Methylorubrum populi: one gene and its partner. The protein of the gene in region 2 interacts with the protein of the main gene of each other region in a pairwise test. Links are inferred from orthologs where the notes say so. Each region holds a gene or a part of one and is shown on either strand. Other genes may lie near its edges.

The links.
Region 1: the proteins of MPPM_RS24350 (region 2) and rplK interact in binary tests that used the Escherichia coli proteins (3 or more experiments, as listed by UniProt). The link is inferred for Methylorubrum populi from one-to-one orthologs.

Annotation. Positions count from the first base shown.
Region 1 is NZ_AP014809.1:4,620,856-4,624,035, reverse strand. Bases 195-3,062 are described here. They hold rplK (50S ribosomal protein L11), read right to left. Parts: upstream 1,920-3,062; coding sequence 1,470-1,919; downstream 195-1,469. Other genes in these bases: secE (preprotein translocase subunit SecE), read right to left, coding at 2,731-3,033; nusG (transcription termination/antitermination protein NusG), read right to left, coding at 2,152-2,685; rplA (50S ribosomal protein L1), read right to left, coding at 760-1,458; MPPM_RS21450 (cytochrome P450), read left to right, coding at 195-598. Outside these bases: more of MPPM_RS21450, read left to right, coding at 1-194. UniProt on the Escherichia coli protein: Forms part of the ribosomal stalk which helps the ribosome interact with GTP-bound translation factors.
Region 2 is NZ_AP014809.1:5,229,222-5,232,388, reverse strand. What follows is about bases 300-3,154. They hold MPPM_RS24350 (50S ribosomal protein L11 methyltransferase), read right to left. Parts: upstream 2,259-3,154; coding sequence 1,341-2,258; downstream 300-1,340. Other genes in these bases: MPPM_RS28615 (ribosome modulation factor), read left to right, coding at 2,900-3,070; MPPM_RS24345 (hypothetical protein), read left to right, coding at 2,582-2,782; MPPM_RS24355 (aminopeptidase P family protein), read right to left, coding at 300-1,270. Outside these bases: more of MPPM_RS24355, read right to left, coding at 1-299. UniProt on the Escherichia coli protein: Methylates ribosomal protein L11.

The DNA of each region.
Region 1 (3,180 bases), 610 kb from region 2 along the record:
CAAGGACCCGCAGCAGGACATCCTCTCCGACCTCGCCAATGACGGGGACGGGATGAACGATTTCGACCTGATCGCCACCGCCGTGCTGCTGCTGGTAGCGGGCCACGAGACCACGGTGAACCTGATCACCAACGGCATGCTGACGCTGCTGCGCTTCCCCGAGCACCGGGAGCGCCTGCGCGCCGAGCCCGATCGCGCGCCGCGCCTGATCGAGGAATTGCTGCGCTACGAGCCGCCGGTCCATTACCGCACCCGGCTCGCGCTCGCCGACATCCCGGTGGCCGGGATCACGATCCCCAAGGACGCTCCGGTGATCTTTCTGCTGGCCGCCGCCAACCGCGATCCGGCGCGCTTCCCCGATCCCGACCGCTTCGACCCCGACCGGCCCGACAACCGCCATCTCGGCTTCGGCGGCGGGCTGCACTACTGCGTCGGCGCGCCGCTCGCGCGGATCGAGGCGGAGGTGGCCCTGGTCAGCCTCGTGCGGCGGCTGAAGGGCGTGTCCCTGGTCGAGGACCCGCCGCCCTACCGGCCGGGGGCCTCGCTGCGTGGGCCGCGGCACCTGCGGCTGGCGCTGGAGGGTGTCGCGGAGGGGTGATCCCTCTCCGATGAGGCACTCGGATGCCGCGGGTTATCCCCTCTCCCCGCAGGCGGGGAGAGGGAGTGCATAGGCGGTGTACCGATACCTGTTGAAGCCAAAAGAAAAGCGCCCGGCCTTCTCGGCCGGGCGCTTCCCTGAAACGTCCTTGCGGATGCGTCTTACGCGGTCAGCACCGTGGAGGGCTCGACCTTCACGCCCGGGCCCATCGTCGAGGTGACGGCGATGCGCTGGATGTAGGTGCCCTTGGCGCCGGCGGGCTTCGCCTTGGCGACCGCATCGGCGAAGGCCTTGATGTTCTCGACGAGCTTCTGCTCGTCGAAGGACACCTTGCCGACGCCAGCGTGGATGATGCCGGCCTTCTCGACGCGGAACTCGACCGCGCCGCCCTTGGCGGCGGCGACCGCGCCCTTCACGTCCATGGTGACCGTGCCGACCTTCGGGTTCGGCATCAGGCCGCGCGGGCCCAGCACCTTACCGAGACGGCCGACCAGCGGCATCAGGTCCGGGGTCGCGATGCAGCGATCGAACTCGATCTTGCCGCCCTGGACGATCTCGAGGAGATCCTCGGCACCGACGATGTCGGCACCCGCCGCCTTGGCGTCGTCCGCCTTGGCGCCGCGGGCGAAGACCGCCACGCGGACCGTCCGGCCGGAGCCGTTCGGCAGGTTGCAGACGCCGCGGACCATCTGGTCGGCGTGGCGCGGGTCGACGCCGAGATTCATCGAGATCTCGACGGTCTCGTCGAACTTGGCCGAAGCCTTCGACTTCACCAGCTTGATCGCCTCGTCGATGGCGTAGAGCTTCATCGGCTCCAGACCCTCGCGGGCAGCGCGGATGCGCTTTCCTTCGCGTGCCATATCGCCCTCCCTTACGCGACGACTTCGAGGCCCATGGCTCTTGCGGAGCCACGGATCATCGCGACCGCCGCATCGACGGAGTCGCAGTTCAGGTCGGGCATCTTCTTCTCGGCGATCTCGCGAAGCTGGGCTTCGGTGATCTTGCCGACGGTCGGGCCCTTGCCCGGGGTCTTGGAGCCGGAGGCCGGCTTCTTGCCGATCTTCAGGCCCACCGCCTTCTTCAGGAAGAAGGTGACCGGGGGCTGCTTCATCTCGAAGGTGAAGGAGCGGTCCTGATACGCGGTGATGATCACCGGAATCGGGGTGCCCTTCTCCATCTGCGCGGTCTTCGCGTTGAAGGCCTTGCAGAATTCCATGATGTTGAGGCCGCGCTGACCGAGCGCGGGGCCGATCGGCGGCGACGGGTTGGCGGCGCCGGCCGGGACCTGAAGCTTCACGTAGCCCGTGATCTTCTTCGCCATGGGACTGCTCCCAAATGTTGCGCGTCGCCGGGCTGCCGAGGCACGGACGGACGGGCGGTTGCAGGTCGCGGTGCGATCCGTGGATCCCGGAGGCGAAGCCGGGCGGATCTCCCGCGGGTTGTGGCGACGCTCTCAGCGAAGCGCCGCCGTTTCCGGGCCGCGGCAGGGCCGCCGGCCGGGAAAATCGGCGATCGGTCAGGTCAGCGCCGACCGATCGCGAAATGCGAAAAAATCAGACCTTCTCGACCTGACCGTATTCCAGCTCGACCGGAGTGGCGCGGCCGAAGATCGACACCGCCACCTTGAGGCGCGAGCGGGCATCGTCGATTTCCTCGACGGTGCCGTTGAAGGAGGCGAAGGGCCCGTCGGAGACGCGCACCGTCTCGCCGATCTCGAAGGAGACCGTGTGCTTCGGGCGGTCGACGCCCTCCTGCACCTGTCCCTTGATGCGCTCGGCCTCGGCGTCCGGAATCGGCACCGGCTTCGCCTTGTCGGCACCGAGGAAGCCGGTGACCTTCGGGGTGTTCTTGATGAGGTGATAGACCTCGTCGGTGAGGTCGCACTTCACCAGCACGTAGCCGGGGAAGAACTTGCGCTCGGCATCGACCTTGCGGCCGCGGCGCACCTCGGTGACCTTCTCGGTCGGCACCATGACCTCGTCGAACAGCTCGGTCAGCCCGCGCTGGGCCGCCTGGTCCTTGATGGACTGGGCGACCTTGTTCTCGAAGTTCGAGTAGGCGTGGACGATGTACCAGCGCTTCGACACGGGTCTTCTCAACTCCTCGGCGTCCGGGAACGCCCGAAACGATCGTTAGGCGCCGATGCCCAGGATGAAGCCGACGCCGACGCGCAGCACCTGATCGACGGCGACGAAGAACAGGCTCGCGACCACCACCATGATGAACACCATCATCGTGGTGACGGTGGTCTCCTTGCGGGTCGGCCACGTGACCTTGCGGGCCTCGTCGCGCACCTGGCCCAGGAACTCGGCCGGGCCGACGCGCTTCGGGGCCGGGCGCGCGGGCGGCGTCGCGCGCTGGGGCGGTACGGGCGCCGCGCCGCGATTGGGTCCGCGCGCCGCGTCGGCTTTCTTGGTCGCTTCGTTCGATGCCATGGCGCAACTGAAACCGGACAGGGCTCCGGGAACCGCCGATCGCGGTGCGCGGACGAAACGTCCCACACCGACGGATTCTGAGGATCTCGGAATGCGCCCGCTCTAGCGCAAGTGATCCGGCTTGTCGATGGGTTCGAAAGAGGGCCG
Region 2 (3,167 bases):
TGATGTCGGTGGTGCCGTCGGCGTATTGCGCACCGGAATCGATCAGGAAGAGTTCGCCGGGCCGCGCGGTGCGGTCGGTGGCGCGGGTGACGCGGTAATGGACGATGGCGCCGTTCGGGCCCGAGCCGGAGATGGTCGGGAAGGAGACGTCCCGCAGCAAGCCGCTCTCCCGGCGGAAATCCTCCAGCGCCTCGACGGCGGCGATCTCGCTCACGCCCTCCGCGGCCGCGCGATCGAGCCAGGCGAGGAAGCGCGTCACGGCGAGCCCGTCGCGGCGGTGGGCGGCACGGGTGCCGGCGATCTCGGCCGCGTTCTTGACGGCCTTCATCGCGGTGACCGGATCGGCGCCGACATCGACGACGCCGCCGGCCGCCTCGACCCGATCCTTGAGCGCCGCCGCCCCCGTCGCCGCATCGAGCCGCACCCGCGCGGCATTCCTGCACGCGCTTGCCAGATCCCCCGCGAAGGCGTTGCGCGGGCGCAGGTCGGCAAGCGGTTCGAGGGCTGCGCGCAGGTCGGCGTCGATCGCCTGGGAGGTGAGGTAGAGCGCCGCCCGTCCCTCGCGGAGGACGAGCGCGTAGCCGAGCGCCAGCGGCGTGTGCGGGATGTCCGCCCCCCGCAGATTGAAGGCCCAGGCGAGATTGTGAGGATCGGAGATGACGAGGACATCGATCGCGCCCTCGGCGAGGGCGGCGCGGATGCGGTCGAGCTTCTCGGCCCGCGTCTCGCCCGCCAGATCGTCGGGATGGGCCGTGACCCGGCCGGCCGGCGGCCGGGGCCGCCCGGCCCAGACCGCATCCACGAGATTGTCCGGCACGGCGCGAAGCGACGCGCCCGCCTTCGTGGCGGCGCGCTCGAGGCGGGCCACGCCGTCGGGCGTGTGGAGCCAGGGATCGTAGGCAAGGACCTGGCCCGGTTTCAGATGCGTCCCGAGCCACGCCTCCGGCGTCGTCTCGGCGAGCGGCACCACCGTGACCGTCGCGGTATCGACCTGTTCCGGCGCCTGCAGCGTGTAGCGGCCATCGACGAACAGGGCGGCCTCGTCGGCGAGCACCGCCGCGAGGCCGGCCGAGCCGGTGAAGCCGGTGAGCCAGGCGAGACGCTCGGCGTTGGCGGGCACGTATTCGGATTGATGCTCGTCGGCCCGCGGCACCACGAAGCCGTCGGCGCCGGTCTCCCGCAGGGCGGCGCGCAGGGCCTCGATCCGCTCGGGCCCCTTGGCGTGGCTCGGATCGTCGAAGGTCTGGAAGCGGGCAGAGGGCGTCGTCATAGCCTGAAACCTACCGCGTCGGACGACCCCGCGACAGCCTCCTCGGTGCGGGCTTCTCGGCGCCGGCTTCTCAGCGCGGGCGCGCCGCCGCCCCGCCCCGGCGCAGCACCAGCGTGGCCCAGCCCTCGATCACGCCGGAGCGGGCGAGATGGAAACCGCGATGGCGGTAGGTCGAGAGCACGCCCGGCACGTCGCGCTCGATCAGGCCGGAGAGGATCAGCACGCCGTCATCGGCCACCACGGCGGTGAGCGAGGGCGCGAGCCGCTTGAGCGGACGGGCCAGGATGTTGGCGAAGACCACGTCGAAGCCCCGGGAACGGTTCGCCAGCGCGTGGCGCACGCCCGGTGCGTGGTAGAGGCGCATATAGGGTCCGAGCCCGTTGAGGCGGGCATTGCCGCGGGCGGTGGAGACGGCCTCGGGATCGAGGTCGCCGGCGATCACCGGCATGCGCAACGCCTTGGCGGCGGCAAAGCCGAGAATGCCGGTGCCCGTGCCGACATCGAGCACGCGGGCCGGACGGCGCCGCTTCAGCTCGTCCACCAGGGCCCGCAGGCAGCCGAGCGTGGTGCCGTGATGGCCGGTGCCGAAGGCGAGGGCCGCCTCGATCTCGATGGCGAGGTCGTTGGCCCGCACCTGATGCCGGTCGTGGCCGCCATGGACGAGGAAGCGGCCGGCGCGGACCGGCTTCAGCCCCTCCAGCGAGGCGCGGACCCAATCCTGCTGGTCGATGGTCTCGAAGAGCGCCTCCTCCGCCTGCGCGCCGAGCACCGGGCGGATCAGCTCGCGGATCATCTCCGCGTCGGGCTCCTCCGAGAAATAGGCCTCCAGCCGCCACGCGCCGGTTTCCTCCACCTCGAAGGCGGCCACCGCCGTCTCCATCGGGTCGAACATCTCGCCCAGGAGTTCGGTCATGGCGCGAGCGGAGGGCTCGTCCGTGATCAGGCGCAGAACGTGCGTGGGTCGGTGCGGCGGCAGACCTTCGAGCATGGAGCGCCCTCTATCACCGGCACGCTCGGAGGGCCACGGTCTTCACGTCCGCCCACGCCCGACCGGTCCATAATCGGAATGCAGCACGCGCCGTGTTCGGAAAAGCACAGACAAGACCAGTCGTGATTAATCCACAGGCATGATGTTTAATTTCTAGCCGAAATCCGCGGAACCGGGGCGGAAAGGCGGCGTTCTCATCGTCCGAAGCACCTCGCACCTGCCCCTCGCCGATCCTGCATCGACGGGGCTGTGCCCAATGGCAGGTCCCTGCGGGGGTGCTTCTCAGTACCGCACATCATGCGCCTTCGAGTCCCCATCGCGTCATGACACCCAGATCCGCCCGCCGCCGCTCCCCCGTCATCGTGAAGCGCGAGCCGCGACTCGACCGCCGCCGTGCCGCGAGCACGGACATCCTCGCTCCGGACAGCCTGGAGGCCCCGCTGCCCGGCTCGCTGCTCGTGCTGCTGAGCCGTCTGCACCGCGCGGAAGCGAAGCCCGCTCCCGAATCCGACCCTGTCGCCTGACTCGAGGACCTGAAACAGACGCGACTCCTGCGGGAACCGCGTCCCCTTCGGATCGCTTCTGTTCCCGCTCCCTCCGGCCCGACAATGCCCGGGCCCGCATCGCGAAAGGATCGGTCGATGGTCGTGGTATCGAGCAAGATCTTCCAAGAGGGCAAAGCCGCGAAGGCAACGGGCCAGCCCGATTCGGCGAACCCCTACGAGGCGGGCTCGCAGGAGAGCCTCGACTGGCTTGAGGGCTACACCGACGGCGAGCCCGAGCCTTCGGCTGCCGGCCCTTCCGAGAACTGAACCGCGCAACGAGCCCCGCCTCGCGGGAGACCTTGCGCGAATCCTCTGATCATCGGAGGCATCCGCTCGGATCGGGGCACGATCGTCCCCGGCTGAG